4 regions of the Peribacillus sp. B2I2 genome follow, and region 2 is predicted to be linked to each of the others. Evidence: predicted binding sites of a transcription regulator. Region 2 holds the regulator's gene; each other region holds the start of a gene.

Evidence for each region. Region 2 encodes LexA, which represses DNA repair genes until DNA is damaged. Its sites were predicted from a motif close to CGAACATATGTTCG; they were not measured.
Region 1: recA (recombinase RecA) is a predicted target of LexA. The motif match lies at 4,735-4,748, and genes of this name have one in related genera.
Region 3: ABIE66_RS06195 (YhjD family protein) is a predicted target of LexA. The motif match lies at 2,466-2,479, and genes of this name have one in related genera.
Region 4: ABIE66_RS17685 (Y-family DNA polymerase) is a predicted target of LexA. The motif match lies at 4,925-4,938, and genes of this name have one in related genera.

What each region holds. Positions count from the first base shown of each region.
Region 1 is NZ_JBGCCB010000001.1:1,736,652-1,744,880, reverse strand. Features, by position in the region: gene ABIE66_RS08855 (dipeptidase) at 1-108, opposite strand, end outside; gene spoVS (stage V sporulation protein SpoVS) at 247-507, opposite strand; gene ABIE66_RS08845 (TIGR00282 family metallophosphoesterase) at 682-1,479, opposite strand; gene rny (ribonuclease Y) at 1,632-3,191, opposite strand; gene recA (recombinase RecA) at 3,542-4,588, opposite strand; gene ABIE66_RS08830 (competence/damage-inducible protein A) at 4,936-6,168, opposite strand; gene pgsA (CDP-diacylglycerol--glycerol-3-phosphate 3-phosphatidyltransferase) at 6,191-6,775, opposite strand; gene ABIE66_RS08820 (helix-turn-helix domain-containing protein) at 6,938-7,846, opposite strand; gene ABIE66_RS08815 (DUF3388 domain-containing protein) at 7,855-8,229, opposite strand, start outside.
Region 2 is NZ_JBGCCB010000001.1:1,973,721-1,981,949, forward strand. Features, by position in the region: gene ABIE66_RS09935 (esterase/lipase family protein) at 1-1,405, shown strand, start outside; gene ABIE66_RS09940 (hypothetical protein) at 1,607-1,894, opposite strand; gene ABIE66_RS09945 (hypothetical protein) at 2,246-2,374, shown strand; partial or broken gene ABIE66_RS29045 (glucosaminidase domain-containing protein) at 2,478-2,834, shown strand; gene lexA (transcriptional repressor LexA) at 3,107-3,730, opposite strand; gene yneA (cell division suppressor protein YneA) at 3,886-4,197, shown strand; gene ABIE66_RS09970 (YneB family resolvase-like protein) at 4,217-4,873, shown strand; gene ABIE66_RS09975 (DUF896 domain-containing protein) at 4,939-5,172, shown strand; gene tkt (transketolase) at 5,404-7,407, shown strand; gene sirA (sporulation inhibitor of replication protein SirA) at 7,707-8,147, shown strand.
Region 3 is NZ_JBGCCB010000001.1:1,212,520-1,220,748, forward strand. Features, by position in the region: gene ABIE66_RS06180 (ComEC/Rec2 family competence protein) at 1-375, opposite strand, end outside; gene ABIE66_RS06185 (MBL fold metallo-hydrolase) at 431-664, opposite strand; gene ABIE66_RS06190 (hypothetical protein) at 1,788-2,018, shown strand; gene ABIE66_RS06195 (YhjD family protein) at 2,029-2,403, opposite strand; gene ABIE66_RS06200 (TVP38/TMEM64 family protein) at 2,696-3,310, shown strand; gene lepB (signal peptidase I) at 3,344-3,907, shown strand; gene addB (helicase-exonuclease AddAB subunit AddB) at 4,096-7,593, shown strand; gene addA (helicase-exonuclease AddAB subunit AddA) at 7,586-8,229, shown strand, end outside.
Region 4 is NZ_JBGCCB010000001.1:3,586,949-3,595,177, reverse strand. Features, by position in the region: gene proC (pyrroline-5-carboxylate reductase) at 1-831, opposite strand, end outside; gene ABIE66_RS17705 (MBL fold metallo-hydrolase) at 1,354-2,322, shown strand; gene ABIE66_RS17700 (SDR family NAD(P)-dependent oxidoreductase) at 2,347-3,138, shown strand; gene ABIE66_RS17695 (hypothetical protein) at 3,303-3,830, shown strand; gene ABIE66_RS17690 (C40 family peptidase) at 3,920-4,579, opposite strand; gene ABIE66_RS17685 (Y-family DNA polymerase) at 4,993-6,252, shown strand; gene ABIE66_RS17680 (YolD-like family protein) at 6,279-6,611, shown strand; gene ABIE66_RS17675 (iron-sulfur cluster biosynthesis family protein) at 6,859-7,182, shown strand; gene ABIE66_RS17670 (alpha/beta hydrolase) at 7,227-8,126, opposite strand.

The sequences.
Region 1 (8,229 bases), 240 kb from region 2:
CAATAATCCCCGCTTCGTTATATGTAATTTATCACTATCCAAAAAAGTAATATCCGGATCTATGAACATCTTCATCAACACATCACAATGTGCATCAAAAATTGCCAATGTAATCCCCCTTCCTGTCCCTGTCCCTTAAAGGATCATATACTCCATTATAAAGGGACCCGGGTTTTTCGTCATTTGGATTTCAGGACAAAAAAGAGCCTGCTCGCCATTCGACAAACAGGACACCCACTCATGAAATTATCTTGGTTCAATGATTAGCTTTATTGCCGTTCTCTCTTCGCCGTCAATAAGTATATCTGTAAAGGCAGGAATACAAATCAAGTCAACTCCACTAGGTGCGACAAACCCTCTTGCGATTGCTACTGCCTTGACGGCTTGATTTAACGCACCTGCACCGATTGCTTGTATTTCGGCTGCCCCTCTTTCCCTGAGCACTCCCGCTAGTGCGCCTGCTACAGAATTAGGATTAGATTTTGCTGAAACTTTTAATATTTCCATTCCTAGTCCTCCTTGTTTTCCCTGCCGATTCTAACTTGGCTCAATAGTTATAACACTTTCCACTGCTACTATATTCATCAAGTAAAACTTGTATGACAAAGAAAACCGGGATTGTCCACCATTTATTAAAGAATGAAAAAATGGATGGCCAGTTTAACTGTCCATCCATTCAAATCAATTATAAAAGGGGTGATCTTCGTTAATCAAAATTCTTTCTATTTTTTTAGCACTGCCAGTTTTATCATCAATTTCAAGGAGAACTCCACTTAATAGGGTCCGGCCCTCTTTAGGCACTTCGAAACGGACAGGAAGGCTAGTTAAGAACCGATGAATGACTGCCCCTCTGTCCATACCAAGGATGCCATCATACGGTCCTGTCATGCCTACATCTGATATGTAAGCGGTGCCCGCAGGTAAAATACGGTTATCGGCTGTCTGGACGTGTGTGTGTGTACCAACAACGGCTGTAACCTTACCATCCAGGAACCACCCCATAGCTTGCTTTTCACTTGTAGCTTCTCCATGAAAATCGACAAAAATGATTGGTGTCCTTTTTTGAGCCTCCGCCACTAGTTCTTCCGCCTTTTTGAACGGACAGTCCAAATCCGGCATGAATGTTCTAGCTTGCAAATTGATGACCGCTATTTCCTGCTGATTCAATTTTAAAAATTTCATTCCTTCTCCTGGTGCTCCATTTGGAAAATTCGCTGGACGGACGAGATATTTCGCATCATCAATAAAATTAAAAATGTCGCGATTATCCCATGTATGGTTTCCCATGGTCACCGCCTGCGCTCCCCACTCTAAAAAACTGCGGTAAATCTTTTCTGTAATTCCACGGCCACTTGCAGCATTTTCCCCATTGATTACCGTGATATGCGGACGATACTTTTCTTTTAACTTAGGAAGGTATTCTTGGATCATGTCACGTCCAGGAGACCCCACTACATCTCCAATAAATAACAATTTCATTGTAAAACCCTTTCTAGATTCACCTAATTATATGAATTATTCAAGTATGTATTGTAACATAATTTGGGGTAATTATAGGAATTACGCTTAACGATTAATATCGGAAAAAGAAAAACGAAGTGGTTTGCACCACTTCGTCTTTCATTAACAATTTATTTGGCGTATTCGACTGCTCTTGTTTCACGGATGACCGTAACTTTTATATGACCTGGATAATCGAGCTCTTCTTCAATCCTTTTTCGGATATCACGTGCGAGTCGATGAGCCGAAAGATCATCGATTTGTTCTGGTTTCACTAGAATCCGCACTTCACGTCCGGCTTGAATCGCAAATGATTTTTCCACTCCGTCATAGGATTCGGAAATTTCCTCAAGTTTTTCAAGTCTTCTAATGTAATTTTCAAGCGTTTCACTTCTAGCACCTGGTCTTGCAGCTGATAATGCGTCAGCGGCAGCCACAAGAACTGAAATGATGGAAGTTGGTTCCGTATCGCCATGATGTGAAGCGATGCTGTTAATGACCGTTGGATGCTCTTTATATTTGGTTGCTAATTCAACGCCAATTTCAACGTGACTGCCTTCCACTTCATGATCAATCGCTTTCCCAATATCATGCAATAAACCTGCACGGCGGGCAAGAACCTCATCCTCACCAAGCTCAGCGGCCAGTAAACCTGAAAGCTGGGCCACTTCAATTGAATGCTTAAGTACGTTTTGCCCATAACTTGTACGGAACTTCAAACGCCCTAGTATTTTGATGAGATCTGGATGAAGACCGTGAACTCCAACTTCAAAAGTTGTTTGTTCACCAATTTCACGAATATGTTCATCTACCTCACGTCTTGCTTTGTCAACCATTTCTTCAATTCGAGCCGGATGGATCCGTCCGTCCTGAACAAGTTTTTCAAGAGCCAAGCGTGCCGTTTCCCGTCTAATTGGATCAAATCCAGATAAAATGACAGCTTCAGGAGTATCATCGATAATAAGGTCAATACCTGTTAGCGTTTCTAACGTCCGGATATTTCGTCCTTCACGTCCGATAATCCGTCCTTTCATTTCATCGTTTGGAAGATTTACTACAGAAACGGTGGTTTCTGCAACATGATCAGCCGCACAACGCTGAATGGCAAGAGAAAGAACTTCTTTTGCTTTTTTATCAGCTTCTTCTTTGGCACGGGTATCACTTTCTTTAATCATAAGCGCTACATCGTGAGCCAGCTCGTTTTCCATTCGGTCTATAATGATTGCTTTAGCTTCTTCACGAGTTAAACCGGAAACACGTTCAAGCTCTGTTTGCTGCTTACGAACCGTCTCGTCCACTTTGCTTTCCATCTCTTCAATATGCTGTTGTCTTTGGTTTAGAGAATCTTCTTTTTTCTCCAAAAGGCTTTCACGTTTGTCTAACGTTTCATCCTTGCGGTCCAGATTCTCTTCTCTTTGCAATAACCGATTTTCTTGTTTTTGTAATTCGTTCCTTCTTTCACGGGATTCCCGATCCGAATCGGAACGAACTTTATGAATTTCATCTTTTGCTTCCAACAAGGCTTCTTTCTTAAGTGCTTCCGCTTCACGTTTTGCATCCTCAAGGATGTGTTCCGCAGAGCCCTTTGCCCCTGCTATTTTACTCTCAAATTTTGATTTGTGAATAAAATAACCAACAACTGCACCGACGATTAGGCCAAGCAAAGTGAAGATGATTGTCATGGGTTCCATCGTTTCACCTCCCCTTGCTATGAACTTTTTACATAAAATGTTGAACTGTCGGCAAGTACATTGCACATAAATTCAATATACAGCACTTAATTTTCAAAATTTTAGTTTGAAAAATTGTAAAATATACATATTAATTGTATAGTTGAGAATTTTTATTGTCAAGCGTTTGTCCCTTATGTATCAATGATTATTCAAGTTTTCTTAATATCAACCATCATTAACTACAGCATTCATTATGGAAGAAGTCTGGATATCTGTTTTCAATGCCATTTAATCCGCTGAAAATTTCGCACTTTTCTCACAATATATAGAAAAGGCCTAAGCGAACAAGCTTAGGCCTTTTCCTACCATTAATCAAGTAATTCAAAATGCTCTTCTGTTTCATTTTCTTCTGGTGGTAATTCATGCTCTCCATCAAGATTATAGTGATCTCTGATTTTCTGAGAAATTTCCAGAGCGATATCCTTATTTTCTTTCAAGAACAGCTTCGCATTTTCGCGGCCTTGTCCGACACGCTCTTCATTGTATGAGTACCACGATCCGCTTTTAAGGACGATATCAAGATCTGCACCCATATCGATGATTTCACCTTCCTGGGAAATCCCTTGACCATACATGATGTCAACTTCTGCTTGACGGAATGGTGGAGCAACTTTGTTTTTTACAACTTTGATTTTGGTTTTATTACCGACGATTTCATTACCTTGTTTTAATTGTTCCGCACGACGCACTTCCAGACGAACTGTTGAATAGAACTTCAATGCCCGGCCTCCCGGAGTCGTTTCTGGATTTCCAAACATAACACCGATTTTTTCACGTACTTGGTTAATGAAAATGGCAATGGTATTTGATTTATTAATGGCACCAGACAGTTTTCTAAGTGCCTGAGACATCATCCGGGCTTGAAGACCCATATGGGAATCTCCCATTTCGCCTTCTATTTCAGCTTTAGGAACAAGTGCTGCCACCGAGTCAATGACAATGATATCTACCGCTCCACTTCGAACTAACGCTTCAGCGATCTCTAAGGCTTGTTCACCAGTATCAGGCTGCGAAAGCAGTAACTCATCAATATTCACACCAAGTTTTTCTGAATACGCTGGATCTAAAGCATGCTCGGCATCAATGAATGCAGCCGTGCCTCCAGTTTTTTGTACTTCTGCAATAGCATGTAAGGCAACAGTCGTTTTACCGGAGCTTTCAGGTCCATATATCTCAATGACCCGGCCTCTTGGATATCCGCCCACTCCCAATGCTACGTCCAATGCTAAAGAACCGCTTGAAATCGTTGAAATCCTACGATCAGTCTGTTCCCCAAGTTTCATAATAGAACCTTTACCAAATTGTTTTTCAATTTGTTTTAACGCCATATCTAAAGCCGCTTGACGATCACTCACTCAATTTCCTCCTCTATATTCAAATAATCGGCTGTCCGATTAAAGGTGTACTTACGTTAGCAATTTATTTGAGATCAAGGTTTGCATCCTGTCTCAAAACCTATCTTTACTATATACTCTTTTTACTATTTTGCCAAGCAAAAAGTCGAACATTCATTCGTTTTTTTCTTGCGGGATATTCTTTGTAAAAAAGCTTTTTATCTTAATGAAATCTCCATTTCCTTTCACTTACTCCCTAAAAAAAACATTTTCATTGAATTAACTTTTTTCTTTTTTCCCTTTTTTTCAAGAAACAAACTTCTTGAACCAAATAAAAAGCAGAGCTGTAAAAAGCTCTGCTTCAGCGTTCATAAATCCCTTAATAGGTAATGACATCCGTACTTCACACTGCGAATACGGTTCTGCGCCCTGCTTCCGGAAAGGTTCAACTCTTTGAAATGAGTGTTTCCATCCCGATATGAAATGCCGATAAATACTGTCCCTACAGGCTTGCCTTCTTGTTCATCCGGCCCTGCGACACCCGTAAAGCTTATGCCTACATCCGCATCGAGCTTTTTCCGGACATTAGAGGCCATTTCCATTGCACACTCACCGCTGACCACCCCATGCTCGGAGATGGTATTATCACTGACGCCGAGGACATTCGACTTCGCATCATTCGTATAGCTGACAATACCGCCTTTGAAGACTTTACCGGCGCCTGGGATGGTTGTCAGCTGTTCTTGGAACATCCCTCCGGTCAAACTTTCGGCTGCCGCGATCGAAAGCTTGCGGACCGTCAATTCTTTTACAAGTTCCTTTATTAGCGAAGTATTATCACTTCCATAATAGAACTTACCTACCCTGCTAAGAATTTCTTTTTCCGCTTCTAAAATAAGCTCTTCGCATTTTTCTTTAGAAGAGTCTTTAGCGGTGATCCTTAACGTCACTTCCCCTTCGGCTGCCAACGGAGCAATTGTCGGATTCGTTTGATTGACAAGGAGATCTTCAATCACCGTTTCCAGTTCGGCTTCACCTATCCCGTAAAACCGAAGAACCTTGGAATCGATCCGTTCATGCTTTTCCAATTTATTCATGATCGATTCATAACCATAACTTAAAAACATCGGCTCCATTTCACTTGGCGGCCCAGGCAGGAGCATATATGTAATCCCGGATTTGGACAAGACCATTCCCGGTGCCATGCCATGATCGTTTGCCAACACTTCACTGCCTTCTAAGACAAGGGCCTGCTTTTTGTTGTTTTCCGTCATGGTCCGTTCCCGCTTTTGGAAGTAAGCTTCAATGGATTGCAAAGCTTCATCATTAAAAACCAGCTTTTTCCCTATATGGCGAGCAATCGTTTCCTTCGTTAAATCATCTTTGGTAGGACCGAGTCCACCGGTAAAGACAATCAAGTTCGCCCTTGATTCAGCGATTTCTATAGCTTGTTGCAATCGTCGGTCGTTATCCCCAACCACAGTATGGTAAAAAACATTGATCCCCATTTCCGCAAACTGCTGCGATAAGAATCTTCCATTAGTGTTATTGATTTGTCCTAAAAGAAGCTCTGAGCCCACTGCAATGATTTCTGCATCCATCTTTTCAAAACCACCATTCGTTTTACTTAGAATTAACAAATACTTCTTTGTTTTTTATAAAATAATCCAAACCTGACCATATTGTAAAGATTAATGCAATCCATAATGCGATATTAGCAAACGGAAGTGAAATGAGGGCAAACGGAAGGTTATGCAGCAATAATGCTGAAATAGAAACGATTTGTGCCCATGTTTTAATTTTACCAAGCTGGTTCGCTGCAACCACTTCGCCTGTACCCGCTAATACCAAACGCAAACCGGTCACGGCAAACTCACGACTTATGATCACGATGGCAATCCAAGACTGACCGTACATTAAATCCAGATCAACCAAAACAATTAGGGCAGCCGAAACCAGAAGCTTATCAGCCAATGGATCTAAAAATTTCCCTAAATCAGTAATCATATTATATTTTCTGGCAAAATGGCCATCGATCCAATCCGTAGTAGAAGCGATAATAAAGAGGATGGCTCCAGCTAGGTGCGCCACTGGCAAACTGTATTCTCCCCAAGTCAACGTCCCCCATGAAAAAGGTACGAGCATGATAATTAAAAATACTGGTATTAAACAGATTCTTGCTACTGTAATCTTATTAGGCAAATTCAAAACTTTTAACCTCCAAAATTTACGCCTGCCATTTCGGCAATGCGTTTTAGATCTTAACATAATGCTTATATGTATAATTTAACTCAAAATACAATCTAATATGCCGGGTGGACCATTTCCCGCCTGAATTATATAGAGAAAAAATAGTCATCTATAAGATGACTATTCGGCTTTCGTAAATTGTATCGTTACCAATTGCGTATTCACTTCAGTCGGTGAAATGGAATACTCCAGCTTCTCATCATTCACAAAAATTTCCGTTTCATACGCTCTGCCAACATTGATGACAGCTTCTTTTTCATTGGTGAAATCAACTTCCTGGCTTTTGTTCTTGTCGATGGTGCCCTGGAATAGTAATTTACCTTCACCATTTTTTATGCCAACCCATGGTGAGCCTTTGGAAGTCACCTTTAATTTAAAGGTATCCGTATCTTTTAATTCATACGTACTATTTTTACCGGTGGAACTGATGACGCTAAGTTTTTGCTCTTTCTTTTCATCTTTAACATCTGATTCATCTTCAGTCTTCTTATCAGATGAATCTGGTTTTACTTCATTCTGTTTCTTGTCTGCATTCTCTTTTTCTTCGTTAAACCCATCACTTTTATTGTAGCCCACGGCTGCATTCTCTTTAGCGTTCTTTTTATCATCATTATCTGGGTTACCCATATAGTTCAATACCAGTACCCATATCAAAACGGCCACACCAATTACTAAAACGACAGCCAAGATCTTCGGTAACATTTCTACAACCTTCGAATCCCCTGCCGGTATCGTTTTTCTGGATTGGACCCTTGAAAGCTGTTCTGGCAATTCCTCGCTATAGACTGAGGGCACTTCACTCTTATATTGTTCAAAAATCTCTTCTGAATCCACCCCGACCGCTTCACAATATTGCTTTATGAATGCCCGTACATAGAACTTTCCAGGCATCATACTGTAATTTCCTTCTTCAATGCCAATGAGGTAACGCTTTTGAATCTTCGTTAATTCCTGTAAATCTTCTAGGCTAAGACCTTTTGCTTCCCTAGCTTCCTTTAATCGATTACCTAACTCAGTCAAATAAAACACCTGCCATTTTAAAAGTCAAAGGAACCAAAATCGGACCCTGAAAACTGGTCTTTTTGGTCTACAACTTCATATGTTATTTCTTCTTCTGGATTGTTTCGCAATTCAATAATATAATCAAAGTCTTCTAGGGTATACTCCGTATTTTGGACAAAAACATCCGGATGTTCAATGACTTTAACAGCATCAAGCCTCATTATTTCGCGAATCAACTGCCAATGACGCTCATTTGCACGGCGAGTGGAAACAATTCCATCTAAAATGAACAAATTATCATTATTATATTCATCCTCAATAAGCTGACTGCGGATAGTCTGCTTCAAAAGGGTCGATGACACAAACAACCATCTCTTATTAGCACATACACTCGAAGCAACGATAGATTC
Region 2 (8,229 bases):
CCAAGGGAAAAATGGCAGTTCAACCAGCTGGTACGGTGAAACAGACTATCATGGTGTCAATGATATGTATACCAAAGCATATGAAGCCGGTTACCAAACGGTTTTTGTTCAGCTTTATGATTCAGCTGGAAATGGATCAGTGAGCCAATATGCTAATGGAAGGCTGTTAGCTCAAATGCTTGCAGAAATCAGTAACCATTTCGGCGGCGAAAAAGTAAATATAATAGCCCACAGTAAAGGGGGGCCAGACACCCAAGCGGCTCTAGTACACTATGGAGCGCACCAATATGTCGGAAGGGTCATCACTTTAGCGTCCCCTCATCACGGTTCTAACCTAGCTGATTTGGCTTATAGCTGGTATGCGGGCTGGCTTGGTTCCCTATTGGGTCAAAAAGATGAAGGAACTTATTCTTTACAAGTTGGTAAAATGGCGGAATTTCGATCTGTCACGGATAACCATGTTAACTCCCGTAAAAATATGTATTTCACCGTGGCCGGTATGAATAGGGGTCCGGTTCTTTCAGCTTTATCAATGGGTGGACAATATTTATCTTCATATGGAGAAAATGATGGTCTAGTGAATGTTTGGAGTACAAAAATACCCTACGCATCACATTTATTTACGGATCCCAACTATGATCACGACAATATTAGAGTAGGTTCAGCAGTATTTTCAAGAATTGAACCCTATTTAAGAAGCAATTCTACTGCTGGGATTCCTGGTTTAAATGTCAATTATAAAGAACGGGTTGAAGATGATGTCATCACAACCGCACTCTCTCAAACCGTCCTGGGAGATGTCCTGCAACAAAATGTCTGGAACGAAAAAAGTTTCCATGTAAATGAAGCAGCCCCAGGTAATATAACCATATATACAGCTTCAAATGATGTCGAGGTCGAATTAATTTCTCCTTCCAATAAAAAGTATGCACCTTCCTTAAAAGTTCATTCTGCAAAAAATGAAACTTCCTTTTTTAATGGTGCCACCATCCAAACATTTAATAGAAATAACCTAGAAATTGGTGACTGGAGAGTTCGACTGAAGACTAAATCTCCAAAAGACGCATACCTGTTCACAGCACATTTTAACGAAAAGAATCCCATTACATTAAGTATGGCCGGAAAAGTTAAGCAAAAAGATGCAAAATTTTCAATAAAGAATCCAATGAATGATAACAAAAGGCCAATCAGCACAACATTTTCGGTTCATCTAATAGATGAAAACGGTAATGAAATTCGTGAAAAAAGCTCCATTAAGGTAATGGACGCCGAAAATTTTTCTGGTACTCTTCCAGAAGTACCTAAATCAGGTGTTTATAATGTAACGATTGATGTCAAGGAAAAAAATGTGAATGGTACTGAAAGAACCCGTACATTGATTCGTTCGGTCTATATAGAAAAATAGTAAAAATGATTAGAAAAGACCTTCTCTTAATTGAGAGGTCTTTTTTTGGGGTGAAATGTATTGAAATGATTCAGCAAAAGGAAACAGCCGGGCCGTATTTCATATTGGTACTAAGTGAGCGGTTGATCGAAGGGTATTTAGCAAGTCAGATCCCCCTGCAACAAAAAAGATTCATGAAATCCAACGAGTGCCATCTAGGGTCTAATCCGTCTTTTGATAAGATTCCCTATAAGATAAAATACCAGTTTTGAGTGCAGAATAATTGCCAATGCTTGCATAGCCATAAAACCAGCCCATGAAAATTCCTGCAACCAAATGATGACGGTGGCTAATGAAAATGGAAATGAATAAGCCAATACCCAAAGCGATGGTAGGGATGAATTTTGGTGGAATATGAAAAATGACCTTAATAAGTTGAGTAAGAATCATGATGGTAGGAATGGCTATCACTGCATCCCAAAAGTTTGTATGGATAGTTGGGTAGTCCATAATGTCACCACCTTAATTTAGAAGTTTCAAAATTAATTTTTACCATTTATAAAAGGTTTATACCATAGTAATTCATTAAATGATTGATCAAATAAAGTATATGCAAATGGTATGAAGATTTTCAGCTTCAATTAAAATGCCATCAATCCATTGAATATTAATGGGTTTGATGGCTTTTACTAGAGAGGGAGAATGATTAATCCAAATTGAAGCCGTACTTTGTAAGTTATCACCTTATTGATAATAGTGAAAACAATTAATAACATTTTTTTTGCTGGACAAGCTGTAAAGTTTTTCAAAGTTTAGAATACGATAAGAATGAAGATATCCAACTAATAATGGGAGGTTCTAATGAGCGAGGAATCGTTTATTAAGGAAATTGCTCCTTATGCCCAAAAAATTCAAAAGGAATTTAAAATTTTACCTTCTGTTGTCATTGCACAGCTTGTTTGGAGAGTGGTTATGGGACAAGCTTATTAGCAAATCAAGGGAAAAATATATTCGTACAAAAGGTGACTATAAAGGAGAGTCTGTCATTATTCAAACAATCGAATAAGTCAACGATGCGCCTGTTCAAGTATGGTCCAAATTCAGAAGATATCCAACATGGGCAGAAAGTTTACAAGATCTTGCCAATCTATATGTAAAGGGGACTTCATGGAATAGAAGTTTGTATACAGCTGTCATTAGGAAAAAAGATTACAAAAAGGCACTTCAAGCAATATTCGATGCGGGCTACGCCTCGGACCCGAAATATATAGAAAAACTGGTGAATCTAATCGAAACAAGTGATTTAACTAAATATGACGCAAGCAACGAAGAGGTCTATCATATAGTCAAAAAGGGGGAATCCGTCTCTAAACTTGCCAAAGCATATGGTTCTACACAAGTGCAGATTCAACAGTGGAAGGGTTGGCCGATCTTAATCTCATTAAAGTGAACCAAAGATTAAGAGTGAAATGAACTTTTAAAAGGGAGCGGGATTTTAACGCTCCCTTTTTTTATTGGAATGCGGGTTTCCTATTTTTCAAAATACATATATCCAGAAAGGCGTTAGTTTCCCTTTCATCCTGCATAAATGAGAAAGGATGTTAATAATCTTAAGAAAACTCGATTCTATCAAAAAAATATATCAAAACCTAGTCTTCCATATGCATAATGAGAGAATTCGAGACATAAATTAAACAAACAAAAAAAGCGCGGTTAGCGCTTTTAGTGTATTTGTCTATATAAGCCTATAACTTTTCCAAGTATCGAAACATCTCTTAAAATAATTGGTTCCATATTCGAGTTCTCAGGCTGAAGCCTTATGTAATCCGGTTCCTTAAAGAATCGTTTTACAGTGGCTTCATCATCTTCCGTCATGGCCACGACGATATCTCCATTATTGGCGCTGCTTTGTTGTTTCACGATGACATAATCTCCATCATGAATTCCTGCTTCGATCATACTTTCACCCATGATTTCCAGCATGAATACATGGTCATCATGCGGAACCATGCTTTCGGGAAGCGGAAAGTATTCTTCTATGTTTTCGATGGCCGTTATCGGCATGCCCGCTGTTACTTTTCCAAGTAACGGAACGTTCACGACATTAACTTTGGGGATATTGTTCGCTTCCTCCAAATTCAGTATTTCAATGGCCCTCGGCTTGGTTGGGTCACGTCTTATCAGGCCTTTACTTTCCAGGCGGGATAAATGTCCGTGTACTGTTGAACTTGATGCAAGTCCAACTGCTTCACCAATCTCCCGTACGGAAGGTGGATACCCTTTTTGGCGGACCTCTTCTTTAATGAAATCAAGGATATCTTGCTGCCGTTTTGATAGTTTAGTCATATGTGCACCTCTTCTCCAATGTTCTTTGCTACATTATAGCATGGCCCCCAACTCTATACAAACATAAGTTCGAATTTTGTTGTTGACTGAAACAAACGTTCGTATTATAATTTGGACGTAACATACGAACGAACATTCGCTTTGGAGGGATATTTATGAAAAAATTATACAAAAATTATATTTCTACGATTCTATTAGCGGGATCGGTATTCATCTTTTCAATTTTATTCTCTTGTACATTAGACAATGATCAAAAAAAGGATTTCCTTTCTATAGAAGTAAGTGAAGGCGACACCCTATGGGGAATTGCCGAAGAGTATGAAGAAGCTGATTTGACAAAAAAAGAATTCATTGGTTGGATAGAAGAGCATAATGGAGTCAGGGCGGATACGATTAAACCTGGTCAAGTCATTGTCATACCGGTTAAAGGGGAAGAACTTGTTCAGAATTTGGCCAGTCAGCAGTAAGTAGTGAAGGTAGGGTATTATGAAAGCAGTAATCTATTGTAGGGTTAGCACAGAAAAAGAATCCCAGGAAACATCATTGGCAAGGCAGGAAGATGAATTAGTTAAATTGGCGGAAAAGATGGATGTGGAAGTTGTTTCCATAATAAAAGAACAGGCAAGCGGTTATGAGTTAAATCGGGATGGCATATTTGACATGCTTGAACTATTTAAAACCAAAGAAGCTGAAGTTCTATTAATCCAGGACGAAACTAGACTGGGGAGGGGAAATGCCAAAATAGCCCTTTTCCATGTCATCCTTAAAGAAGACGTGAAAATTTATACGCTCTCACACGATGGAGAACTTGAGTTATCTGATTCGGATGCCATGGTCATTCAGATAGTCGGTATTGTAGAAGAATATCAAAGGAAACTACATAATCTAAAAATAAAACGCGGGATGATAAGAGCGGTTGAAAAAGGATACCGTCCGCAAAAAAACCTTCATAACCAAAGGAATTCTACTGGAAGGGACCGTATGGAGATTCCAATTGAAGAAATTATTAAACTCCGGGCCAATGGATTGACATTTGCAGAAATCGCAGCCACTTTAAGGGGCTTTGGATACAATGTATCTAAAGCCACTGTGAACAGGCGTTTTCTCGAGCATCAACTAAATACAGAGGAAAGTCAATCATAGAACTTGTAATTTCGCTTTTTTTTTAATAACATGACAATATCCGCAGATTACGAAGGAGCGAAATTATGCTATCAAAAGAAAAATTAGCCCGTATTAATGAACTTTCAAAAAAGGCCAAGGCTGAAGGTTTGACGGAAGTTGAGGCGAAAGAGCAAACCCAATTAAGAAGTGAGTATTTGGAGACATTCAGACGGTCCATGTCCGATACGTTGGAGCATGTGAAAGTCGTTGATCCAGAAGGTAATGACGTCACTCCTCAAAAGATAAAGAGTATTAAAGAAAAAAGAAACTTACATTAATGCTTGGACTATTCTCATGGAACACTCCATTTGTGGATTCTTTTAGCCTTTAGGAATAAAAAGAGAGTGCATTCATGTATGTATTCCCCTATTTAGCTTAATCTAAATAGGGGACTTCTCTAATTTGTAGAAAATTGTATTATTGGGTTAGTAAATAGTGATTTTAGTTGTGATATTATGCTGGTCACTATAATATAAAGAGGTACATTACAGGAAGGGATGTTTTACTATATGTTAGATAAATTAGATGCACTTTCTATCAATACGATTCGTACGTTATCGATTGATGCAATTGAAAAGGCTAATTCCGGCCATCCAGGTATGCCGATGGGGGCAGCGCCGATGGCGTATAAACTATGGACTGAATATATGAATCATAACCCGAAAAATCCGGATTGGTTTAATAGGGATCGCTTTGTTCTTTCAGCTGGTCATGGGTCTATGCTGTTATACAGTCTTCTTCATTTATCGGGCTATGGCTTATCTATCGATGATTTGAAAAGCTTTCGCCAATGGGGAAGTAAAACTCCGGGACATCCTGAATTCGGACATACTGCAGGTGTAGATGCAACGACGGGACCGCTTGGACAAGGTATCGCAATGGCAGTCGGCATGGCAATGGCAGAACGCCACTTGGCAGAAAGCTACAACCGTGATTCTTATAATGTAGTCGATCATTATACATATAGCATTTGTGGAGATGGGGATTTAATGGAAGGGGTTTCTGCTGAAGCTGCTTCATTAGCTGGACATCTACAACTTGGAAGGCTTGTTGTTTTATATGATTCTAATGATATTTCCCTTGACGGCGACTTAAGTCAATCATTTAGTGAAAGCGTAGCAAACCGGTTCAAATCTTATGGATGGCAATATATCCGCGTTGAGGATGGGAACGATCTTCAGGAAATAGCCAAAGCACTTGAAGAAGCGAAAACCGACGAAGCACGCCCAACTTTAATAGAAGTCAAAACGGTTATTGGTTACGGTTCACCAAACCGTTCAGGTAAATCAGCTGTTCACGGCGCTCCGCTTGGTGCAGATGAGCTTAAGTTGACTAAAGAAGCATATAAATGGACATTCGAAGCGGATTTCCATGTTCCAGAAGAAGTGTATTCACACTTCAATGAATCTGTTGTGGATGCAGGCGCTCAAAAAGAAGAAGCTTGGAATGAATTGTTCAAAAATTACAAAGAAGCACATCCTGAGTTAGCCGAGCAATTGGAGCTGGCAATCAAAGGTGAACTGCCTGCTGACTGGGATCAGGATATTCCGGTCTATGAAGAAGGGAAAACATTAGCTTCCCGTGCTTCAAGTGGAGAAGTGTTAAATGCGATTGCCAAAAGGGTGCCTAGCTTCATTGGTGGTTCTGCAGATTTAGCCGGATCTAATAATACTGCCATTAAAGGTGAGACAGACCTATTACCTGGTAATTACAGTGGTCGTAATATTTGGTTTGGTGTACGTGAATTCGCTATGGGTGCGGCCTTAAATGGTATGACCCTTCATGGTGGATTAAAAGTGTACGGAGGAACATTCTTCGTATTCTCTGATTATTTGCGTCCTGCTATAAGAATGGCAGCACTGATGGGACTTCCTGTAACGTATGTATTCACCCATGACAGCATTGCTGTTGGGGAAGACGGACCGACACATGAGCCAATCGAACAATTAGCATCATTACGGGCAATGCCTAACCTAGGGGTAATCCGTCCGGCTGATGGCAATGAAACGGCAGCAGCCTGGAAAGTGGCAATGGAGTCTACAAATAAACCAACTGCCCTTGTACTGACTCGTCAAGGATTGCCAACAATAAAAGACACTTCCGAAACTGCGTATGAAGGTGTTTCAAAAGGGGCTTACATCATCTCCGCTTCTAAGAAAGAAGTAGCAGATGCATTACTTCTTGCGACTGGTTCCGAAGTGAACTTGGCTGTCGAAGCACAGAAAGCTTTAGCGAACGAAGGAATTGATGTTTCGGTAATCAGCATGCCATCATGGGATCGATTCGAAACTCAATCTAAAGAATATAAACAAAGTGTAATCAATCCGGCAGTGAAAAAACGTCTGGCCATTGAAGTGGCTTCACCGTTTGGCTGGGATCGTTATGCAGGTGATGAGGGTGAAATATTGGCCATCAATCATTTTGGAGCTTCGGCACCAGGCGGTAAAATCATGCAAGAATTTGGTTTCACAGTAGAAAATGTAGTTGCTCGAGTTAAAGAAATGCTAAAATAATCGTAATGGGGACTGACACCAACTAGTTTGGTGTCAGTTTTTTTATCAAAACTTCGTATTGTATGTTGAAAGTGCTCTTATTCTATGGGGAATCTTCCATTCGACAAAAAAAGAAGAAAATTTCTCCAGCAAACAACATATCTTTTCAGTTTGTCAATATATAATGAGAATAAATAAATTTCGTTTGAATGTGTCAGTTAAAGGGGAAAGTCATCAAGAGTGGAAAATGGTGGAAAGGTCCTGATTGTTAATTGTTCTGGTGACCAAACCAAAATAGGAATGCTAGGAGGCATTGGCTGATGAGAACCTATGAAATTTTTTTAATCGAAGATGAATTTGCCCATCATTATTATGGTAGAGAAAAGCTGTTTTTCAATTTGTTTTTGGAGTATATTCAAGCTAGGGGCAGACTGAAGAGTATTTTGCAAAAACAAATCGAATATGTCACCAAAACAGTCCCGATTATCCAGTTGCAGGTAGCTATTGAACAACGTTTGCAAAAAAAGATGAATTTTTGGTCTCAAAATGGAAAATACTATTTAGAAAAAACAAACGGATCCAGTAAAGCCGTTTTAATCATCCAGGATGATTCCATTATGCTTAAAGCTGAAGGAGACTATGAAGCGGAAACGGCCTTCTTTGAGTGCATTCGAAAATATGAAGCGAGTTTTCTAGCCATAGATTTTGAACACGAAAAATACGGTTGGTTAAAACCGATAAAAGAAAGAAAATTTGTCTAAATGGGGGACTTTTGGGTAGCGGGTATTGTATAATAACCTTTGGTCTAGTACACTGATGTTAGACAACACGAAGGAGGAAATA
Region 3 (8,229 bases), 760 kb from region 2:
TGATTTATCTGTGCGATAGGTTTGGGCTTTCGCTGAATTCAACCGTTTTACAACTGTAGAAGTAGGGTGCCCATATCCATTTTTCCCTACACTGATTACAGCGTATTTCGGTTTTGTTTTGTTAATGAAAGCTGAACTTGTTGATGTTTTTGCACCATGATGGCCGACTTTAAGTACATCCACACTTGGTATTAGTTTTTTAGACAGCATATCTGTCTCGGCTTTTTCTTCAGCATCACCTGTAAACAAGAATGTTTTTTTGTCGTGTTTAAGTAAAAGGACAGCACTCCAGTTATTTAAGTCAGACTTAGCATAGTCTTTAACAGGTGCAATGATTTTTAAGGAATTATCCTTAGCTTTAGTGTTGATTTCCACGCCAGTCTACGCTTTTTTTAGTAAGCTTCTTCTGCTTAACAGCCGTTAAAAAGTCTTAGTACGCTTGGGTAATATGAGAGATTTTAGGGGCATAGACAGATTTTATATTAAGCGTTTTAATCACATAAGCCAGACCGCCCACATGATCCGCATCGGGGTGAGTGGATACTACAGCATTAAGTGTTTTTTTTAGGTAGGCAACAACATCGTCGCCCTTTTCTTTTCCGCCACCATCGATTAAAACATTTTCGTTACCTGTTTGAATAAGAATTGAATCTCTTTGTCCCACGTTGATGAAATGTACCCTCATATTTGAGGCTGCCTCAGTTGTTTTAATCCAGTGAATAAAGATAAAACAAGAATAGCAACTAGTAGAATATTGATTTTCTTCTGGACTTAAATATGAAGAGGAGCTACGAGTAACATAGATAGGAGCAATCTAATAAAATACCAGTTAAAATGTCCTGTCCTGGGTATCTATGATGATTGTTTAAAGAATCCGCTGATTTTTTGAATATAAATTATGTCCAGAATTTCACAGTGAATAATAGTTTTACATAAAAGAACTATTAAAATCCGGATGAGTTCCTCAAAATCGCCAATCAGATCGGGTATGAAAACTTAGGGCTCACCCAACAGCAGTATGTTTTGCAGCTAGAAACCTGCAAGCAAACGGCAGATATTGCAAAGGGTATAGGCGTAGGCCTTTATGATGTAGGTGAAGAATATGTGAAGGGAGTTTGGAATTTTGTCACAAATTCTGGGGAATCGATTGAAATTGTGGCTAATTCTATTATTCACCCATATAAAACCCTATATATTGTTAAGTCCATCTCGGATTCTTATAACGGAATATGCTTTACATTTTCGAATTGATTATTAAAAAAAGAAAAACCATGCAGGGGTTAAACATTGCATGGTTTTTTATAAGAAAAAAGGGTTGGAGAAACTTTTAACGATCAAATAAAGGGGTATAAGTTTGTTAGTGATTCACTTCATAATATATTGGACATCCACTATGTTTCAAATATTTTGTTCAATATTTCACAAACTATTCACAAGGGTTCTTATCTTTCTGGAAGTTCTTTTTTATATCAAGAGATGGTTACTAGTAGATGGCTAGACTGGTATAGGGGCAGTATATAGACATGACTTAAAAAAAAAGAGTTCTGGTTGACGTTTTTCATTTATGAATTTGTTCCAATCGAATACGGATTTATATCCATAATAAACTTTCCGCTTTTTTGTTGGTTAATTTATAAGTAGGCGATTTATTTTTATAAGCTGTCAGAGACTCTTTAATTAAAGTAATTTGGTTTTCAAAGACTTTACTCAGACAATGCCGTTAACAATCTTTTGCAAAAATGCTGTGCTGACTCTAAAATGATAGTGTTGGGGAATAGTTATGTTTATTGTACAGAATTAAAGTGGTGATTAAAATGACGATTAATTATGAGCATGCCAGCCCAACCTATTATTCGTTAAGGACAGTGGAAAAATTGAAATCCCTTATCTTTATGCCAGGAAAGATCAGATGCGATTTAATGGTCATATCTTCCTTCCCCCAGGCATCTGTATCCTTCCCGAAAGACTCCAATCACCCATCATTCATAGGCAAACAATATGGAGGATGTCTGCAATAGGGATAATCCGCTAAATTTCCCTTGAGCGGAGACTTTTTTCGAAAAAGTAATAACATAACAAGTCTTCGGTTTTGTTGCGAAGGCGGGGATTGAAGTAATTATGATGTTCCTCGTATCCTTTATATAAAAAACAATACATCGTGAAGGATTCATCGCGTTTGATTTGACTTACTTTAATATTCTCCTTGCGCAAATAGCGCCGTACCTCGGCAAGATCGTCCTGGACCACCGTTAAAATATGTTCGACTAGTTCCGAATAGGGCCTTTTTAATTTAAACGGACTAATTTCGATGACCTTGAGATCCCGGTTCAAGACTGTAATAACCATAGGGAGGTAGATGGCTTTTTCAATCATATTTCGGTCATCTTCTGGAATGCGGGTCATCATGACCGCTCCTTTCTAAAGTAGCACGTTTACAATATTAATATGTATACTTAGTAAAAGTTAGAACGTTTGTTCTCATTTTTTAATCCTAATGCATTTTCAGTGCATATGCAAGCAATTTTGATAAATGATGAAATTTTTGTTAACAAGATTATGTTTTCCTGAGATAGGGAAAGTATGAAGATATATGGATAATAATTCTTGCAATTTCAGGGGAAAGTGATATATCTAAAATAAACGGTTTTTAATAAGTTTATGCTGCTTTTATAGTAGCATGTCGAGGGAGATAATTATGGATTTGGATACTATACGTGAGTGGTTTACACTTGATCATATATCGGCGCTTATTCAGCAATATCGCTCATTCGGTCCAATTCCTGGGATCTTACTGCCGATGCTGGAAGCCTTTTTGCCCTTTTTGCCCTTAGTGGTGTTCGTGCTTGCTAATGCAACGGCTTTTGGTCTCTGGTGGGGGTTTTTATTTTCTTGGATTGGTGCTGTAGCTGGTTCTTTTTTGATCTTTTTAATTATTAGAAGATATGGTCAAATGAGGTTTTTTCGATTTTTGCAAAAACATAAGCAGGTACAGAGGTTGATGGTTTGGGTGGAAAGCCATGGATTCGGTCCCATGTTCATACTGCTCTGCTTCCCTTTTACTCCATCGGCTATCGTGAATATCGTGGCTGGACTTTCAAAAGTCAGTCCTTTGCAATATGGACTTGCAGTCGTAGGAGGGAAAGCGGTGATGATTTTTACGATCAGCTTCGTAGGTTACGATTTAGTGTCCTTAATACATAAGCCTGTACGTACGATCATTATCGGGATTGTCATCTTTATCCTGTGGTATGTAGGAAAAAGACTGGAAGTCCGGTTAAATAAAAGCATGAAGAGAGAAGAAGGACAATAAATTAGTATATAAATGTAGTAGGGGTTGAACTAGATGGAAAAAACAAACAAGAATACTTTATCCGATTGGATAAAAGCAGCCATGATAGCTTTTGTTATTTACATCTTAATCCGTACTTTTTTCTTTTCAAGCTATGATGTTGAAGGAAAATCGATGCAGCCGACCCTTGAAGATGGCAATAAACTTGTCGTGAATAAAATCAATTACCAGATTCATGATATCAACCGATTTGACATTATTGTTTTTCATGCGAATTCACAAGAAGATTATGTTAAGCGAGTTATAGGGATTGCAGGTGACCGCATTCGTTATAAAGATGATTGGCTTTACGTAAATGGTGAGAAAGTGGATGAGCCTTATCTTGAGAAATATAAGGAAGGTTTTCCGGGACAGGATTTTACGGGTGATTTTACCTTAAAAGAATTGACGGACATGACCACAGTCCCGGAGGGCAAGCTTTTTGTAATGGGTGATAATCGTCTTGAAAGTGCGGACAGCCGTCACTTTGGTTATATACCTGTTGAAAATGTTATCGGTAAAGTCGATGTTCGATATTGGCCGCTCAAAGAATTCAATTATAGATTTACAGGTGAATGATTCGAAGCCCGAAAATTATGAGGGCTTTTTCTTTTGGGGAAAACGCGAACGTACGATTGGTGTTTTTTTAAGGGAAACGGTAAAATAATAGAAAGTGTGCCTAATTGGAAACAGAAACCTAGTCATAAAAAAGAAAGTATTTCTGGTATGATAGATCTAGATATTATGTTGTATAAGGGGGAAAAGAGATGTCACTCCGTTTTTTACTGGGAAGATCGGGTGCAGGGAAAACTTCGCATATATTGGACGAAATTCGCTCCAAATTGGCAGAAGATCCCGAAGGCAATCCAATTATCTACCTCGTTCCTGATCAGATGACGTTTCTATCTGAATATAAATTAATTAAAACACCAGACCTTGCCGGAATGATCCGGACACAGGTTTTCAGTTTTAGCAGGCTGGCTTGGCGCGTTCTTCAGGAAACTGGGGGAATGAGCCGGCTACATTTGGACAGCGTTGGCGTTAATATGTTGATACGGAAGATCATGGATGATAAAAAGGAAGATTTAAAGATGTTTCGCCGCTCTGCTGAAAAGCAGGGGTTCATTGCACAGATGGAACTAATGCTGGCTGAGTTCAAGCAGTATTGCATCCAACCTGATGACATTCAAAATTATTTGGCCGAAACATCACCGTCCGGCAGCGGCATTCAGGATAAACTGCATGACCTTGAATTGGTCTATCAGGCTTTTGAGGATGAAATGGTTGACAAATATTTAGATTCCGAAGACTATTTCACTTTGCTTATCGAGAAAATGTCAGAGTCTTCATATATAAGGAATGCGGATATATATATCGATGGTTTTTATAGCTTGACGCCACAGGAATTATTGATTGTGGAAGAAATGATGAAGCTGTGCAGGAGTGTAACGATCTCGCTGACGTTAGATCAGCCCTACAGGCAATATGCTCCTGATGATTTGCAATTGTTCAGGCAAACGGGGAATCTGTATCATCACCTTTATCAGGCTGGATTGAGGAACGGTATACCAATTACAGAAGATCGAATCTTAAAAGGGACTGAGAGGTTCGGAAAGAGTCCGGGGCTGAATCATCTGGAAACTTATTTTGCCATTCGTCCTGCACGGACGTTTGAGCATTCACCTGATGTAACGATTGCCCAGGCAGTTAACCGCAGGGCTGAGATTGAAGGAGTTGCCCGGGACATCTTGTCGCTGGTCAGACAAAAACAGCACCGTTTCCGTGATATTGCGATTTTAGTCCGTAATGGAGAAGCATACGCAGATATCTTACAAACCGTGTTTAGGGATTATCAAATTCCATTGTTCGTCGATTCCAAACGGACCATGCTGAATCATCCCCTGATTGAACTGATTCGTTCCACCTTGGAGATCATCAATGGCTATTGGCGTTATGAGCCGGTATTTCGTGCAATCAAGACGGAGCTTCTATTTCCTCTGCAAAAAAATCACGATAGGATGCGCGAACAGGTAGATAAGCTGGAAAACTATGTGCTCGCCCGTGGAATTAAAGGAAGCAGGTGGACGTCCAAAGATCGTTGGACCTACCGGCGCTTCCGCGGACTGGAACTCGAGGACCGGAACCAAACGGATAAGGAAATGAAGCTTGAGCAAGAGTTGAATGAGATGAAGCAATTATTTACCGAGCCCATCTTGAAGCTCTCAAAACGGGTTAAGAAGGCTGCTAATGGCAGGGAATTGTGTGAAGCCCTTTATCTATATCTTGAAGAATTGCATGTACCGGAAAAATTGGAAAAGCTTAAACTAGAGGCAGAAGAATCAGGTGATTTGGTATCGGCTAGAGAGCATGAGCAAACGTGGAACGCGGTTGTCGACCTATTGGACCAATTCGTTGAACTGCTGAGCGGGGAAGAGCTGTCCATGAAACAGTTTGCGTCAATCATTGAAGCTGGCCTGGAATCTCTTGAATTTTCTTTGGTACCGCCTGCAATTGACCAAGTCCTAGTCGCTAATCTGGATTTATCCCGCCTCGATGATGTGAAGACAGCTTTTGTTATCGGCTTGAATGAAGGGGTTTTGCCAGGGAAAGCTTTATCTGACGGGATATTTTCAGATAGTGATCGTGAAATGCTGCTGGCTGGTGGGCTTGATGTTGCTCCAAGTTCAAAAGTGCGCCTCCTTGATGAGGAGTTTACAGCGTATAAAGCTTTTACTACACCTGCTGAGGCCCTTTATCTATCATATCCGCTTGCCGACGAGGAAGGAAAGGCACTTTTACCCTCATCCTATTTGAAACGGGTAAGGGACGTATTGCCTAACGTTTCAGATGTATATTATATGAACGATCCATCCGATCTTTCTGCCGAGGAACAGGTGAAATATGCGGCGAATTATGATGTGGCACTATCATATCTGGCTGCCCAATTGCAACTGAAAAAAAGGAACTATCCAATCCATTCACTATGGTGGGATGTATATAATTCCATTATGGAGGATGAAATGGTCGGTCCGTCGGCAACCAAGGTTTTATCGAGCCTTTTTTATCAAAATAGAACGAAGAAATTATCTGAGGAAACTAGTAAGCAATTATATGGTGAGAGCATTCTTACGAGTGTATCCCGGATGGAAATGTTTAATAGCTGCCCGTTTTCCCATTATGCCGCCCATGGCTTGAAATTGAGGGAAAGGCAAATTTTCCGTTTGGATGCACCGGATATTGGCGAGATGTTTCATGGAGCATTGAAAATGATTTCCGATTACTTAAAGGAACATGAAATTCCTTGGTCTACATTGACTAAGGAACAATGCTTGGAGTTAGCTAGAATTGCTGTGGAGAGACTTGCTCCCAAACTTCAAAATCAGATTTTGTTAAGTACGAACCGCCATCACTATTTACGCAGGAAACTGGAACACGTGATTGGACGGGCCTCAATCGTATTAAGTGAACATGCAAAGGTGAGCGGTTTTGCTCCAATTGGATTAGAACTCGGATTCGGGAAAAATGGAGAGCTGCCGCCACTTTCATTCACATTAAAAAACGGTACGAAGATGGAATTGATCGGGAGAATCGACCGTGTGGATAAAGCGGAAGAAGGTGAGGGTGTCTATTTGCGTGTGCTCGATTATAAGTCGAGTGAAAAGGAACTGAACATGAGTGAAGTATATTATGGACTCGCGCTGCAAATGTTGACATACCTTGATATCGTCGTCACCCATTCCAAATCGCTTATAGGCAAGGAAGCCATTCCAGCCGGCGTTTTGTATTTTCATGTGCATAATCCAGTTGTCAAATCAAAGGGAATGCTCAGTTTGGATAAAATTGAAGAAGAAATTTATAAAAGTTTTAAAATGAATGGACTTGTTCTAGATCATTCAAATGTCATTCAAATGATGGATAATTCGCTTGATATTGAAAATTCGGGAAAGTCGGATATCATTCCAGCTGGATTTAAAAAGGGTGGATCCCTCCTGGCGGCTTCCAAAGTTGCCAGCAGGGAAGAGTTTTCGCTTCTGAATCACCATGTGCGCCGCGTTTACCAGGAGGCTGGCGATCGAATGGTCGATGGTGATGTGGATATAACGCCATATAAATTAAAGGAAAAAACCCCGTGTACATTCTGTTCCTTTAAATCCGTATGCCAATTCGACCAGTCACTGGAGGAGAATCAATTTAGGAATTTAGCACAGAAGAAACAAAATGATGTTCTTGAGCTATTAAGGGGGGAGGAGGAGAGCGATGAGTAAAACGAAAATTCCTGCTCTACCAGGAGACGTGACCTGGACGGAAGATCAATGGAAGGCGATATGGGCTAAAGATCAGGATATTTTGGTTGCGGCCGCTGCAGGTTCAGGGAAAACGGCGGTACTGGTCAATCGGATCATTCAAAAAGTCATTTCGGAAGAAGATCCAATCGATGTTGATGAACTTCTTGTCGTTACTTTCACCAATGCTTCGGCTGCCGAGATGCGCCATAGGGTAAGTGAGGCATTAGAAAGAGCGATCAATGATAATCCGCATTCACAGCATTTGCGCAAGCAGTTGAGCTTGATAAATCGCGCTTCAATTTCCACACTTCATTCCTTTTGTTTAGAGGTGATCAGGAAGTATTATTATCTGACGGAAATCGATCCGGGCTTCCGGATTGCAGATTCTACAGAGGTCCAGTTACTCCGTGATGAAGTGATGGAAGAACTTTTCGAGGAGCAGTATGGTCAAAGTGATAATGATGAGTTCTTTAATTTGGTTGATGCTTTCACAAGCGATCGAAACGATGATGCACTTCAGAATATAGTTCGATCACTGTATGATTTTTCGCAATCGAATCCTGATCCGGACCGATGGCTCAATGATGCAGCCAGCATGTATGAGTTGGCTGATGA
Region 4 (8,229 bases), 1.6 Mb from region 2:
ATGCTTGGCAAGTTCTTTACTTATTTGATTGCCCATTCGCTTCGATTGCTCAGTCGCTTCTTGTACACAGGCAATGAAAGCTTCTTGCACTTGATGTGCTTGAAGTGCTTTCAGACCTGCTTCGGTCGTTCCGCCTGGTGAAGTTACTTCCTTTCTTAGCACGGCTGGGGTTTTAGGTGATTTCTGCAACATATCGGCCGCACCCATCAGTGTCTGGAGAATTAATTGCTTCGCGGTTTCGGAATCGAGACCTATTTCTTCTGCTGATTTTTCCAATGCTTCGACCAAGTAATAAATATAAGCCGGTCCGCTTCCTGATAAGCCTGTTACCGCATCGAGCTGCGTTTCGTCAACGACTGCCACCGTACCCACCGTTTCAAAGAGAGTAATCGCCGTTTGTAATTGCGAGTCTTTCGTATGACCATTAGCCGCAAGGGCCGTTGCTGATTTTCCCACAGCTGCCGATGTATTAGGCATGGCACGGACAATCGAGAACCGCTTGTTGGCGATTCCTTCCAAGCTTGCAGTTTGAACCCCGGCCACAACTGAAATGAATAGCATTTCTTCCCGAATATATTCTTTTATTGATTGCATCGTTTCTAAAATATCTTTCGGTTTCACGGCCAGTACGACAAGGTTTGCATCCTGTACTAAAAGCTTCAGCGATCTTGTGGCAGTTACACCGTATTGTTCCTTTAAATAATTGAACCTATCATCATTGGATTTATTTGTTACAAAAATATTTGCTGGGTCAATTACCTGTTGGGTCACCAGCCCCGAAATGATTGCTTCTGCCATCGATCCAGCTCCGATAAACGCGATTTTTTTCATATTTCCCGCTCCTTTTCCTATTAAATTTCTGGCTTTTTTTGAAAAACAAAAAGACCCCTCATCCAATAAAGGACGAAAGGTCTAGCTTCCGTGGTACCACCTTTGTTCAACTTTTCCATAATAAATAAACAGAAAAGCTGCACTTGAATCCTCTAACGCGGGAATTACGTCAGGTTTTCCTGAAGGCTCATAAGGTAGGTTCAATAATGAGGGGGCGATGAAGCCTTTCAGCACATTCCGAGCTTCACTCTCTTTACGCCATCAATAAATTTACTTGGCCTTAATCAAAGCCATGCCGTCTTTAATTACTTGTGATTATGAAGGATATATCAGTACTCTGTCAATGATAATATATGCATGGACGACAAAAAATAGACATGAATTATGTGAAAATAATGACAGTATTTAAAAATGCATGTAAAATGGTAATTATACATTCGTTTTCTTGCTAAGTATACTAAGTAATTCTGTTTAGCGTATAAAAAGATTTATATAAATATAATTTCTAAGGTGGAAAAGATTATGGCGAATTGGAATGGAAATATTGCAAAAATTGCTTTGCCCACGCCGTTTGCAGTGGGTGATGTGAATGTTTATGTAGTTAAAGGGGATGCCTTGACGCTCATTGATACTGGTGTTAAAACCAAACGATCAAAGGAAGCCTTGACTAACGGGCTTGGGGATTTGGGTCTGAAACTGACCGATATCGAACAAATCATTTTAACCCATCATCACCCTGATCATGCTGGTGCACTCGATTTCTTTGATAAGGAAATCCCGGTTTATGGACATAAAAACAATCAGCGCTGGCTGACTATCAGTGATGATTTCCTTGAAACCCATAATCGTTTTTTCCTTGATTATGCCACAAAGTTTGGAGTGGCAGAAGAGCTGAAAAATAAACTGATCCATAACCGTGACGAAATCAGATTCCTTAGTGAACGGAAGCTGCATGGATATTTGGCTGAAGGGGATGAGCTTCCTGGTCTTCCAGGCTGGAAAGTGATCGAGACTCCAGGGCATGCGCAAAGCCATTTATCCTTTTACCGGGAAAGTGACGGGGTCATGATCGCGGGCGATCACTTGCTTGCTAAGATTTCACCCAATCCATTAATGGAACCGCCTTTACTTCCGGGTGGCATGAGGCCTCGTCCGTTACTGCAATATAATGCATCACTTCAGAAATTATTGGATTTTTCGATTTCCACTGTTTATTCCGGACATGGATCTGAAGTGGAAGGAGATGAGGTTGCCGACTTGATTCAATATCGATTCGAGCGGCAGCATAACCGGGCCATGCAGGTGAAAAGCATGCTTCAAGATAAGCCTTTATCGGCCTTTGAAGTGTGTCAGCAGCTTTTTCCTAAAGTATACCTTCAGGAAGTGGGCCTGACACTTTCGGAAACGGTCGGTCAGCTGGACTATTTAGAAGATTTGGGTGAAGTCGAAACCAAAATCCAATCAGGGGTCATTCTGTATTCAATCGCTTAATGTTAGGCAAGGAGGCACATTTTTTTGAATAAGTTACAAGGGAAAATTATTGTTATCACCGGTGCTTCCGGAGGGATTGGCAAGGAAGTTGCCATCCAAAGTGCAAAGCAGGGATGCCGTCTCGTCCTCTTGGCCAGAAGTCTGGATAAATTACAACAGCTAAAGAATGAACTCATCGACCAATATGGGATTGATGCATATGCCTATAAGCTCGACGTTGCAGATACTGATCAGGTGACAAGGGTATTTAATGACATCCATGCTCAAATAGGTGAAGTGGATGTGTTGGTCAACAATGCTGGTTTCGGCACGTTTAAAGAAGCGCAGGATACGGAACTAAATGAAACGAAAGCAATGTTTGCTGTCAACGTCATTGGATTAATGGCCTGCACAAAGCTGGTTCTTCCGTATATGAAGCAGCGAAAATCGGGGCATATCATCAATATTGCTTCACAGGCCGGTAAAATTGCCACTCCTAAATCAACATTGTATTCCTCAACCAAGTTCGCAGTTCTTGGCTATTCAAACGCACTTCGGCTCGAGCTGATGGAGGATCGTGTTTTTGTGACCACCGTCAATCCCGGACCTATAGAAACGAATTTCTTTAACATTGCAGATGAATCAGGTACATATTTAAAGAATGTCGAAAAGTTCATGCTTAAGCCTGAAGATGTCGCGGCAAAAATCGTAGCGGCGATGCTGACCAATAAGAGGGAAATCAACCTCCCTGGCTGGATGAATTTAGCTGGGAAATGGTATAACATGTTTCCAAAGATCACCGAAACATTAGGGAAAAAAGCATTTTTTAAAAAGTAGGCTAGATTTTCGATACCGGACAAGGCGAAAGATGTTCAATAATAGGTAAAAAAAGGGGAATGTCGATGACATTCCCCTTTTTTTATGAAATAAAGGAAGTTTTATTCTGAATAAATTGGTAACTATTTCATGGGGAATCCGTCTATTTCTTAGGAGGGATTTTCATGAAGATGATTGTAAACCTTTTAATATATATAATTGTTGTCTTTATTCTGGGTAGCTGTCAATCCTCTGATTGGAACATGGGTGAAGCCATTGCCAAGGGGGAAGAAGGTTTCATTACAGATCTTGACGATAAAAGGATTTTGATTAAAGGGACTTATTATAGGGTGACCAATGATACATATATTCAAGATCAACATGGTAATGACCTCGAATATTCTGACTTGGAAATCGGGATGAAAGTGAAACCATGGCACCGGGGCGGGGTCAAGAAATCATTTCCTGGGAAAGCGGAAGCGAAATTGATTCTTGTTTTGACGGATGAAAAAAGTTTGGCCGAACAAAGGGCTGTCACTGCTGCCCTCAATCATGTCAGTAAAGCGGAAAGTCAGCGATTCATGGTTCTCGATGTCGTCCATTTGCCCTCAGAGCATGTGTATAATATTGAAATGATGAATCGTTCCAATTTGGATTCATCATTCATGGTGACTATAGAGGATTTAACGGATGAAATATTATATATAAAATAAATCAAAAAAACCGGACTGAATCATTTATGAATTCAGTCCGGTTTTTTTAATGGGATTTCGCTCACAAGGATGAGCTCATGTCCTGGATTTTATAACGTTTTCGCACCTAAATATTTTGGTTTCCAATAAGAATTATCCATATTCGTGATGGTTATTCCTTTAGAAGACGTAGCACTGATGAATTGACCATTTCCGATATAGATCCCAACATGGGATACTCCTGTTCTTCCAGAAGAAGTATCAAAGAATACAAGATCACCTTTAGCTGGTGATGATACTTTTAAACCTGTATTGGAATAGAGCAATGATGTTGTACGAGGTAAGGTAATTCCTTGTGATTTCTGGAATACGTAATAGACGAAGCCTGAGCAGTCGAATCCAGTCGGTGTTGTTCCGCCCCATTTGTAAGGTTTGCCTATTAAGGTTTTTGCATAGCTTATCAGGCTTGTATTATTGACATTATAAACACCAAGCGCATTAAATGTGCCTCGGCCGGCAATCCCATCGGCAGTTAATCCTTTGGCTTTTTGGAATTTTTTTACTGCAGATACAGAATAGGTGCCGTAATATGTAGTCAGTGAACCTGAATATGTGAAATAACCTTTGGTTTTTAAAAGTTGTTGTAGTTGTTTGACATCGCTATGTGTCATTCCGGGTCTGAGGGTTTGATCTCCGATATTTGCAAAGGCTTGCAGTGGGGTTAGCATCATGGCAGATGCAACAGCAGCTGAAGCGATCCATTTCTTCATAATTTTCATTTCCTCTCTATCTATCTCTCTATTATTCTTAACAATATTATCCTACAATACCATTATGACAATTAGACATAATTTTGGTTACAATTACATTACAAAAAATGAGTAGTAAGACTAAAATTAAATAGACGAAAGTCTATTGAAAAGGGTGGATGAATTTTAAAAAACTAAGCATATGGATTCACTTGAAATTATTCAAGTTACTAATTAATCTATTTGAAAAAAACTATATGGAAACATAGTTTAAATATGGTAATTTATCCGTTTTTAGGGTCTGTTATATTTTTCAAGGGAATTACAATAAAAAGTAGAAATTTGTATGAAAACTTCCATTGAATAAGAACGTATATTCGGTTAAAGTTATGAATATAATAAAAGCGAACGTATATTCTTGTTAGGGTGAAGAAATGATGGATTATGGGACGATGCCGAAACAATCAATTATGTGTATCGATATGAAAAGTTTTTATGCAAGCTGTTCTGCGGTCATGCTTGGTCTGGACCCACTCGATTGTTATCTGGCGGTGGTTGGTGATTTGAAGAGGACGGGGAGCATTGTGCTTGCAGCTTCTCCAAAAATGAAGAAGGAATTTGGCATCAAGACAGGTTCGCGGATGTTTGAGATTCCGAATGATCCAAGGATTGTCGTCGTTGAACCCAAAATGGCGACCTATTTAAGGGTCTCGACAGAAATCACCCGCTTGTTCAACCGTTATGTGCCCAAAGAAGCGATTCACGTGTATAGTGTGGACGAAAGTTTTGTGAAAGTCGATGGTGCCGCTTCTTTATGGGGAGATGCCCGGGTGATAGCTGAAAAGATAAAAGATGAAATCGAACGGGAATTACAGCTCCCATGTGCCATTGGAATTGGTCCGAACATGCTTATGGCAAAACTTTGCCTTGATTTGGAAGCCAAAGATAAAGGGATTGCAGAATGGAAGTATGAGGATGTGCCAAACAAACTTTGGCCGATTTCCCCGCTTCGTGAAATGTGGGGAATCGGCAGGCGCGTAGAAAAAACCCTTCATGGAATGGGAATATTCACGGTTGGGCAGCTTGCCAATTATGATCTTGAATTACTTGAAGCGAAGTTTGGAATTATGGGCAATCAGCTTTACCACCATGCGTGGGGAATAGATTTATCGGATATGGGGGCAGTGATCATCGAAGGGCAGGTCAGCTTTGGCAAAAGTCAAATCCTGCTTAGGGATTATAAGGCGGAGCATGAGGTCAAGCAGGTCATGCTGGAAATTTGCGAAGAAGTTGGAAGAAGGGCACGTACCCATCGCAAGGCAGGAAGGACGGTCAGCCTAAGCATTGGTTACAGCAAGGATGAGTTTGGCGGTGGTTTCCATCGTTCGCGTTCGATCAGCGAACCGACCAACATTACGATGGAGTTATATAAAGTTTGCCTGGAGCTTTTTCATGAGAACTATAAGCAAAAAACGGTTCGGAGCATAGAGGTCCGACTCTCGAATATTGTGGATGATAACGAAATGCAGCTGACTTTATTTGATGCTTCGCGCTGGAAAAAGCGGGAATTGAGTTACACGGTTGATCGAATCCGCCATAAATATGGACCCAAATCGTTATTGCGTGCAGTTTCGTATACAGAAGCGGGTACAGCTGTTCACCGAAGCAGGCTGCTTGGTGGGCATAAGGCGTAAGGTTGACTTTGAAGGGAGGGAAAAGAATGATTCGTGATCGCGGCCGTATCAAATGGACATCGATGATGTTGCCGGAGCATGTGAAGATGCTGCGGGATTGGGTGGTGGAGGATGGCTATGAAACGGAGCGCATCCTGGATGAGCAGCAACTGGAAGAAATGAATGCGGTAATGGGGGAAGCGATGGAGGAAAGAAAGGATGTCGCGATTGCTCATTATGAAGGAAACCGGTATCAGCTGTTAATCGGCAGGATCCATTATTATAATGAGCTCACCCAAAAGCTTCATATCGTTGATCGCTTTCAGCAGGCTCACTATATCAGGCTTTCCGATATAGCGGATGTAAGGATAATGGAATAATGAGCGGAAGGGCTGTTCTCAAGGGACAGCCTTTCATTTTCGGAACGACATCGATCCTCTTTACTGTATTTTCATCTTGATAAAAGGAAATCATCGGGCAAAAGGGAATCTGACTTGTAGCACGGTTAATGGAAAAAGTGATTTTCATGTCGGCCGATCTTGCAGAAGGAAGCAGGCAGTTTCGTTAACAGAAACATTTTTATCGTTTATAATGGGGGAATGCAAAGACATCGGGAGGCATGTAATCATGTATATTGAATGGACGGAAAGAGCGGCTGAGAAAATAGCCGATAAGGTACAGGGACAAGAAGGATATTTACAGTTGAAATATGATACTGATGGCTGTGGCTGCGTGGTAAGTGGTGTGACGGCGCTATGGTTGGTCAACGAACCTGAGGAAGGTACCGAAAAAGCGGAAACAAACGGAATCCCTCTATATGTGGAGAAATCGAAAATGATTTTTTTGGATGAAGTCATGAAAATAGACTTTGTTCCGGAAGCGAACAGCTTTCAGTTAAAAAGTCCGAATCAAATCTTAAATCCGAGGATGAGCTATTTTAATAAAATCTAACTGAAGAAAATGAGAGGGAATCTTGGATCCCTCTCATTTTCTTCTCAGACAAGTTCGAGAAACTGATCGATTTGATCTTCATATTCTTTTGGATTTTCATTATAAGATTGAGCATGGGCCCCTTTTTTAGCGATGTACAACTGCTTTGGGCCCTCTTTTGCTGCATATAATTCCGCTGTCATGGAAGCAGGAATAAAGCTGTCATTCTCACTATGGATGAAGAGCACGGGGTTTCGGATATTTTTCATATAATCGATTGGGGACACTTCATTGGTCCAATATCCATCACGGAGTTTGATGAACGTACGCCCAAGCGGAAACACGGTCCAAGAGGGAAATGGGATTTCAAGCTTGAGCTGGTGTTTGATCTGATCCTCGAAATTTGAAAATGGACAGTCCGCAATGTAAAAGTCAGCACCATCTTCAAGCATTCCGGCATATAAAAGCAGGGTTACGGCCCCCATGGATTCTCCATGAATGCCAATATGAAGATCAGAACCTTTACGCCTTTTCAATTCATCGATTACGGCTTTCAGGTCGAATTTTTCATAATGTCCATAACTGCTCGTCTTGCCACCGGAATCCCCATGCCGGCGGTGGTCATAAATGATGGCATTGAAGCCCCGCTTAAGAAAAATATTCATGTACTTAATGGAATTGACTTTGTTCTCCGTCACACCATGGGAAATGACCACCCACTTATTGGTATCATGCGGTTCGATAAACAAGCATTTCAAGGAATATCCGGATGGTGAGGATACCCAAATTTCCGTTTTAGGCAGATTATCAAAATCCTCCCTGATCAGGCGTTTAGCCGTGATTTCACGATTCTGGATAAAATCAGCTTCCTTTTTTTTCATGTACATGATCCGATTGGAAAAATAAATGCCGACGCCGATGATATAGGTTAGGATTCCAGCGAGTGTAAACCACCATTTCTTCATGAAGGATCCTCCTCGGTTGATTTTCTTTATTTTACCATGAGGGAAATGGGAAAACACTGTTTGAAAACCATAACGAGGAAAACGGCAGTCGTGATATAATAAT